Linked DNA regions of Caulobacter sp. FWC2. The main gene of each other region encodes a partner of the protein of the gene in region 2 in a complex. Links are inferred from orthologs where the notes say so. Each region holds a gene or a part of one and is shown on either strand. Other genes may lie near its edges.

Region 1 (3,786 bases), 1.1 Mb from region 2 along the record:
CTCGCTGAAGGCCTACTTCACCCCAGCAGGGATCGTCCAGACGCTGTTCGCAGGTCTGATCACCGTCCTGACGACCCTGATCGTGTTCGGTCCCGCGCCGAGCGTCTATCGCGAACTCAAGGATCGCCGGAACGGCGCAGACGCCAACGGCGGCTGGTAAGATAAAGGCCCCGGAGATCGCTCTCCGGGGCCTTCGTCTTTCTTGGGCATCGGCTCTATCCGAAAACCGGTCCCACTTTTCGGGCCGCTGCGCCGTCTAGAGCATTTTCCGATCCAATTGGATCGATGAAATGCTCTAGGTTCTTGTTTTGACGCATTTTCTGACGACGAACCGGTATCCACTTCGTCGGAAAATGCTTTACGCCCGCTTGGCCTTCTTCAGCTCCGCCACCCGCGCCTTGCGGCGGTCCTCGTGGCGATCCAGCAGCTCCTTCAGGTAGCGGCCGGTCCAGCTGGCTTCCACCTTGGCCACGTCCTGAGGCGAGCCCACGGCGACGATCTCGCCGCCGCCATCGCCGCCCTCGGGGCCGAAGTCCAGCAGCCAGTCGGCGGTCTTCACCACGTCCAGATTATGCTCGATGACGACCACCGTGTTGCCCTGGTCGACCAGCTCGTGCAGCACCTCGAGCAGCTTCTTGGTGTCCTCGAAGTGCAGGCCGGTGGTCGGCTCGTCGAGGATGTACAGCGTCCGGCCGGTGGCCCGGCGCGACAGCTCCTTGGACAGCTTCACGCGTTGCGCCTCGCCGCCCGACAGGGTCGTGGCCTGCTGGCCGACCTTGATGTAGCTGAGGCCGACGCGCTTGAGCGTCTCCATCTTGTCGCGGATCGGCGGCACGGCCTTGAAGAAGTCGGCAGCCTCCTCGACGGTCATGTCCAGGACGTCGGCGATCGTCTTGCCCTTGAACAGCACGTCCAGGGTTTCGCGGTTGTAGCGCTTACCCTTGCAGATATCGCAGGTGACGTAGACGTCGGGCAGGAAGTGCATCTCGATCTTGATGACGCCGTCGCCCTGGCAGGCCTCGCAGCGGCCGCCCTTGACGTTGAAGCTGAAGCGACCCGGGCCGTAGCCGCGCGCCTTGCTCTCCGGCAGTTGGGCGAACCAGTCGCGGATCGGGCCGAAGGCGCCGGTATAGGTGGCCGGGTTCGAGCGCGGGGTGCGGCCGATCGGGCTCTGATCGATGTCGATGACCTTGTCGAACTGCTCCAGGCCCTCGATCCGCTCGTGCGGGGCGGGGGCGTCGCTGGCGTTGTTCAGGCGGCGCGCGGCGGCCTTGTACAGGGTCTCGATCGTGAAGGTCGACTTGCCGCCGCCCGACACGCCGGTGATGCAGGTGAAGGTCCCGACCGGGATCTCGCCCGTGACGTTCTTGAGGTTGTTGCCGGTCGCGCCAATGACCTTCAGCACCTTCTTCTTGTTGATCGGTCGGCGCTGTTCGGGGACCTCGATCTCGCGCACGCCGGTCAGGTACTGGCCGGTGATGCTGGCGGGATTGGCCATGATGTCGGCCGGCTTGCCCTCGGCGATGATCTGGCCGCCGTGGACGCCGGCGGCCGGACCCATGTCGATCACGTAGTCGGCGGTGAGGATGGCCTCCTCGTCGTGCTCGACCACCAGCACCGAATTGCCCAGGTCCCGGAGGCCCTGCAGCGAGGTCAGCAGGCGCGTGTTGTCGCGCTGATGCAGGCCGATCGACGGCTCGTCCAGCACGTAGAGAACCCCCGTCAGGCCCGAGCCGATCTGGCTGGCCAGGCGGATGCGCTGGCTCTCGCCGCCCGACAGGGTGCCCGAGCCGCGCGACAGGTTCAGGTAGTCGAGGCCGACATCGACCAGGAACCGCAGGCGGTCGTTGATCTCCTTCAGGATCCGCCGGGCGATCTCCATTTTCTTGTCGGAAAGCTTGGCTTCCAGGCTCGCGAACCAGTCACGCGCCGGACGGATGGCCAGCATCGAGACGTCGGCGATGTCCATGGCGTCGATCTTGACGGCCAGGGCTTCGGGCTTCAGGCGCTTGCCGTGACAGGTCTCGCACGGGGTGTCGGACTGGTAGCGGCCCAGTTCCTCGCGGACCCAGCTCGAGTCCGTCTCGCGCCAGCGGCGCTCGAGGTTGGGCAGCACGCCTTCGAAGGGCTTCTCGACCTCGTACTTGCGGGCGTTGTCGTCGTAGATGAACTTGATCTTGGTCCCCTTGGACCCGTTCAGCACCACCTCGCGCGCGTCGGGCGACAGCTTGTACCAGGCCTCGTCCATCGAGAAGCCGTAGTGCCGCGCCAGGGCCTGCAGGGTCTGGGTGTAGAGCGGCGAGGGACCCTTGGCCCACGGGGCGACCGCGCCCTTGTGCAGGCTCTTGTCCTTGTCGGGGATCACCAGGTCGGCGTCGAAGGCCAGTTTCGCGCCCAGGCCGTCGCAGACCGGGCAGGCGCCGGCCGGATTGTTGAACGAGAACAGGCGCGGCTCGATCTCGGCGATCGTGAAGCCGCTGACCGGACAGGCGAAGCGTTCCGAGAACAGGATCCGGCGCGGCTCCTTCTCGCCTTCCTCGATGGTGGCGAACTCGGCGACCGCCAGACCGTCGGCCAGGCGCAGGGCCTGCTCGATGGAGTCGGCCAGACGCTGCTCCATGTCGGGCTTGGTCACCACGCGGTCCACAACCACGTCGATGTCGTGCTTGAACTTCTTGTCGAGCGCCGGGGCGTCCTCGATCGGATAATATTCGCCGTCGATCTTCAGCCGCTGGAAGCCGGCCTTCTGCCACTCGGCGATCTCTTTCTTGTACTCGCCCTTGCGGTCGCGAACGACCGGGGCCAGCAGATAGAGACGCGTGCCTTCGGGCAGGGCGGTGATCTTGTCGACCATCTGGCTGATGGTCTGGCTCTCGATGGGCAGGCCCGTGGCCGGCGAGTAGGGCACCCCGACCCGCGCCCACAGCAGGCGCATGTAGTCGTGGATCTCGGTCACCGTACCGACGGTCGAGCGCGGATTGCGCGACGTGGTCTTCTGCTCGATCGAGATCGCCGGCGACAGGCCCTCGATCAAGTCGACGTCGGGCTTGCTCATCAGCTCCAAGAACTGACGCGCATAGGCCGACAGGCTCTCCACGTAGCGGCGCTGACCCTCGGCATAGATCGTGTCGAAGGCCAGGGACGACTTGCCCGAGCCCGACAAGCCGGTCAGCACGACCAGCTCGCCGCGCGGGATGTCGACGCTGACGTTCTTCAGATTGTGCTCACGCGCGCCGCGAACGCGGATGAAGTTCAGTTGCTCAGCCATGTTTCCCGGAACGTTGGGCCGCGACATTGGTCGCAGCGCAGCGGCTATATGTAGGGCTCGACGCGCGAATTAACACAAGAACAACATGCGAACAAATGTCGCGCACGCGAGGCGGCGCTCCTGCTGACAGAGGATGTCAGCAGTGAGCGGCGGGAGAGGCGCTGAAGCCGCAACCTCTCCTCAACCCTGTTTGGAAGCGGGTTCTTCAGTTCACGCATGATCTAAAGCCCAGGTTCGGGCTGAAGCTCGACCTTACGAAGGAACGAGCCATGGCCAAGAAAGAGGCCGGGAACGCCAAACAGGACGCCAAGCAGGAGGCGTTCGACGCGCTGAAGGCGCCCAAGCCCCGCTCGATCATCATCGACATGATGGTCTTCTGCGGCGGGATCGGCTCGCTCATCTGGGTTCTGCGCGAGATGGCGCCAACCTAGACACCCCGCTCACGCTTGCCGCCCTGGGCGCGCACGCGTAGTAACTCGGCTCCCAATCGATGGAGGCTCCCATGATCAGCAAGACGG
Region 2 (4,315 bases):
GCAGCGCGGATTCGCCAGACCTGCTCCGAAGTTGGGGATAAATAAGCCGAAAGTCGCCAAAGTCAATCTAGGCAAGGTGATAGGCGCCTTGGGAGCGTCATGTTGGGTCATCATGGAGTGGCGCAAGCGCGGACGCCGCTCTATATCCGCCGACACATGACCATCGACCACGACTCCCGCCTAAGGCGCCTTCGTTTCCGCGCCTGGCATCGCGGCTTCCGGGAAGCGGACCTCATTCTGGGCCCGTTCGCGGACGTCCATGGCCCGAAACTGACCCCTGAGCAGATCGACACCCTGGAAACCCTGCTCGAGGAGTCGGATCGCGAGATCTATGCCTGGATCGTCGGTCAGGAGCCGACTCCGGAAAAGTTCGAGACGGACGTGCTGGCGATGATCCGCGCGTTCCGGTTCGACGCGCACGCTTCGCGCCCGGTGGGGGATGGCGCTTAAGAGCATGGCCTACGACGCGAAACAGATCGCCAAGGCCGCAGGCGGCCTGACCCTGGCCGGCGCGCCGGAGGGCTTCGACGCGCTGGTGATGGCTGACATCGCCCGGGCGCGTGGCGGCCTGACCGCCTTCGTGGCCCGCGACACCGCCCGCGCCAACGCCTTCGTCGACGCCCTGAAGTTCTTCGCTCCCGAGATCGAGGCGGTGCTGCTGCCCTCGTGGGACTGTCTGCCTTACGACCGCATCGGCCCGTCCTCGGGCGTCTCGGCCACACGGATGGCGACCCTGTCGCGCCTGGCGCGGGGCCTGGGCGAAAAGAAGCCGGCCATCCTGGTCCTGCCCGCGCCGGCCCTGCTGCAGCGCGTGCCGACCAAGGACGTGCTGCTGCGCGCCAGCTACAGCGCCAGGGTCGGCAATGTCGTCGATATCAAGGACCTGGAGCGCTATTTCGCCGTCAACGGCTATGCCCGCGCCTCCACCGTCTCCGAGCGCGGCGAGTTCGCGATCCGCGGCGGCGTCATCGACGTCTATCCGCCGGCCGCCGAGGAGCCGGTGCGCCTGGACCTGTTTGGCGACACGCTGGAGAGCATCCGCGCCTTTGATCCAGAGACCCAGCGCTCGACCAAGCATTTGAAGGAGATCGACCTCCTGCCGGTCAGCGAGGCCCTGCTGGACGCCGAGGGCATCTCGCGCTTCCGCAAGGGCTATGTCGCCGAGTTCGGCGCGCCGGGCGATGATCCGCTGTACGCCGCCGTCAGCGAAGGCGGCCGCCGCGCCGGTCTCGAGCACTGGCTGCCGCTGTTCTACGAGCGGATGTCGAGCCTGTTCGACTACTTGCCCGCCGGATCGCTGATCGGCGTCGACCACCAGACCACCGAGTCGCGCGACGAGCGCCTGGCGATGATCCTGGACGCCTACGAGGCCCGGGCCAGCGCCGACCGCAAGTCGGCCTATCGCCCGCTGGCGCCGCAAGCCCTGTACCTGACCGCAGCGGAGTGGGATCGCGAGCTCACCGACCGCACCCATCGCCTGTTCACGCCGTTCCAGCCCCAGGGCCTGGACGTCGTCGACATGGGCGCCAAGCTGGGCCGGGTGTTCGCCGCCGAGCGGGCCCAGGACAGCGTCAACCTGTTCGAGGCCACCGCCGACCACGCCAAGGCCCTGGCCGCCGCCGGCAAGCGGGTGCTGTTCGGCTCATGGTCCGAGGGTTCGTCCGAGCGCCTGGGGACCATGCTGTCCGACCATGGCCTCAAGAAGATCCCCTATGCCGCCTATTGGCAGGCGGCGAAGGCCAATGACCCCAAGGTCCCGCAGCGCGTTGTGCTGCCGCTGGACCACGGCTTCGAGACCGAGAACCTGGCGGTCATCTCCGAGACCGACATTCTCGGCGACCGCCTGGCCCGCCCGCGCAAGAAGCGCCGCGCCGCCAACTTCCTGGCGGAAGCCAGCGCCCTGACGCCGGGGGATCTGGTCGTCCACATCGACCACGGCATCGGCCGCTATGAGGGCCTGAAGACCCTCGACGTCCAGGGCGCGCCGCACGACTGCCTTGACCTGATGTACGGCGGCGAGGCCAAGCTCTACCTGCCGGTAGAGAACATCGACCTGCTGACCCGCTACGGCGCGTCGGATCCGGATACGGTCCAGCTGGACAAGCTGGGCGGCGCCGCCTGGCAGGGCCGCAAGGCGAAAGCCAAGGAACGGCTGCGGGTCATGGCCGAGGGCCTGATCCAGATCGCCGCCGCCCGCCAGCTGAAGTCCGTCGAGGAGACCGACGCGCCGCAGGGCGTGTTCGACGAGTTCTGCGCCCGGTTCCCCTACGAGGAGACGGACGACCAGCTCAGCGCCATCCACGATGTGTTGGAGGACCTAGCGTCCGGCAAGCCGATGGACCGCCTGATCTGCGGCGACGTCGGCTTCGGCAAGACCGAGGTCGCCCTGCGCGCCGCCTTCGTGGTGGCGATGAGCGGCAAGCAGGTGGCGATCGTCTGCCCGACCACGCTGCTGGCCCGCCAGCACTACAAGACCTTCAAGGACCGCTTCCAGGGCTGGCCGGTCAAGGTCACGCGCCTGTCGCGCCTGGTCACCGGCAAGGAAGCCGCCGAAACCCGCGAAGGCCTGGCCAATGGTCAGCTGGAGATCGTGGTCGGCACCCACGCCATCCTGTCCAAGCAGGTGTCCTTCAAGGACCTGGGTCTCGTCATCGTCGACGAGGAGCAGCACTTCGGGGTCAAGCACAAGGAGAAGCTGAAAGAGCTTCGCGCCGATGTGCACATGCTGACCCTGACCGCCACGCCGATCCCTCGAACCCTGCAGATGGCGCTGTCGGGCATCCGCGAGATGTCGATCATCGCCACCCCGCCGGTCGATCGCCTGGCGGTGCGCACCTATATCAGCCCGTTCGATCCGGTGACCCTGCGCGAGGCCCTGCTGCGCGAGAAGTATCGCGGCGGCCAGTCCTACTACGTCGTGCCGCGCATCAAGGACCTGGAGGACATCGAGAAGTTCCTCCGCACCCAGGTGCCCGAGGTGAAGTACGTCGTCGGCCACGGCCAGATGGCCGCCACCCAGCTGGAAGACGTGATGACGGCCTTCTACGAGGGCCAATACGACGTGCTGCTTGCGACGACGATCGTCGAGAGTGGCCTGGATATCCCGTCGGCCAACACCCTGATCGTCCACCGCGCCGACATGTTCGGCCTGGCCCAGCTCTATCAGATCCGGGGCCGCGTTGGCCGCTCCAAGGCTCGCGCCTACGCCTATCTGACCACGCCGGTCGAGAAGTCCCTGACCCTGTCGGCCGAAAAGCGCCTGCGGGTGCTGCAGTCCCTGGACAGCCTGGGGGCCGGTTTCCAGCTGGCCAGCCACGACCTGGACCAGCGCGGCGGCGGCAACCTGCTGGGCGACGAGCAGAGCGGCCACATCAAGGAGATCGGTGTCGAGCTCTACCAGCAGATGCTGGAGGACGCCGTCGCCGAGCTGCGTCAGCGGCAAGGCCAAGAGGCCCTGCTGGAAGACCGGGGCTGGTCGCCGCAGATCAACACCGGCGCGGCCGTGATGATCCCGGACGAATACGTCCCCGACTTGAACGTGCGCCTGTCGCTCTATCGCCGCCTGTCCGACGCCGAGAAGGCCGCCGACCGCGAAGCCCTGGCCGCCGAGATGATCGACCGCTTCGGCCCGCTGCCGCCCGAAACCGACAGCCTGCTCAAGGTCGTCGCCATCAAGGGCCTGTGCCGCGAGGCCAATGTCGCCAAGATCGACGTCGGACCCAAGGGCGCGGTGGCCAGCTTCCGGAATGATAGTTACGCCAATCCGCTGGGGCTGATGCAGTACGTCGGCAAGAACAGCCTGATCTGGAAGGTGCGTCCGGACCAGAAGGTCGTGATCAAGGGCGAGTGGGACACTCCTGCGCAGCGTCTCGACGCGGCCGAGAAGATTCTCACCGTGCTGGCCAGGCTGGCCAAGGAGTAGGACGGGTCGCTAATCCCGTCGGCGCGCGGGTATTGAATCCCTCTCTCATAGAGAGAGGGAGGGGCCCGCGCCGCAGGCGTGGGAGGGTGAGAGGTTTCACCGGTGGCCGCGAAAACCGATATTGTTCAGCCGCTTACCGGGGCATTGCCCTGTCCGGATAGTTTGTAACCTCTCACCCTCCCATGCTGCGCATGGGCCCCTCCCTCTCTCAAAGAGAGAGGGTTTCAGGGGGATTCGACGAGCATTCGCCGCGCTGTGTCCCCGGCTTCAAAACCTGCCGTATTCTCTCTTCACCTCGTCGCGAGGAAAGGGCGCATGGCCAGCGACCGTTGCGGCGATGAGGGGCGATCGAGCGGGCGCGCTCGTCGGCGCGGGCTCAAGGCGACTTGGGGC

The links.
Region 1: the proteins of mfd (region 2) and uvrA are in contact, whole or in part, in a crystal structure (PDB 4DFC), measured with the Escherichia coli proteins. The link is inferred for Caulobacter sp. FWC2 from one-to-one orthologs.

What each region holds. Positions count from the first base shown.
Region 1 is NZ_PEBF01000001.1:1,189,797-1,193,582, forward strand. What follows is about bases 159-3,639. They hold uvrA (excinuclease ABC subunit UvrA), read right to left. Parts: upstream 3,269-3,639; coding sequence 359-3,268; downstream 159-358. Other genes in these bases: CSW62_RS05720 (hypothetical protein), read left to right, coding at 159-160; CSW62_RS26535 (hypothetical protein), read left to right, coding at 3,538-3,639. Outside these bases: more of CSW62_RS05720, read left to right, coding at 1-158; more of CSW62_RS26535, read left to right, coding at 3,640-3,699; CSW62_RS26065 (hypothetical protein), read left to right, coding at 3,759-3,786. UniProt on the Escherichia coli protein: The UvrABC repair system catalyzes the recognition and processing of DNA lesions. UvrA is an ATPase and a DNA-binding protein. A damage recognition complex composed of 2 UvrA and 2 UvrB subunits scans DNA for abnormalities.
Region 2 is NZ_PEBF01000001.1:2,325,014-2,329,328, forward strand. The notes cover bases 113-4,122. They hold mfd (transcription-repair coupling factor), read left to right. Parts: upstream 113-454; coding sequence 455-3,922; downstream 3,923-4,122. Other genes in these bases: CSW62_RS11160 (succinate dehydrogenase assembly factor 2), read left to right, coding at 157-450. UniProt on the Escherichia coli protein: Couples transcription and DNA repair by recognizing RNA polymerase (RNAP) stalled at DNA lesions. Mediates ATP-dependent release of RNAP and its truncated transcript from the DNA, and recruitment of nucleotide excision repair machinery to the damaged site.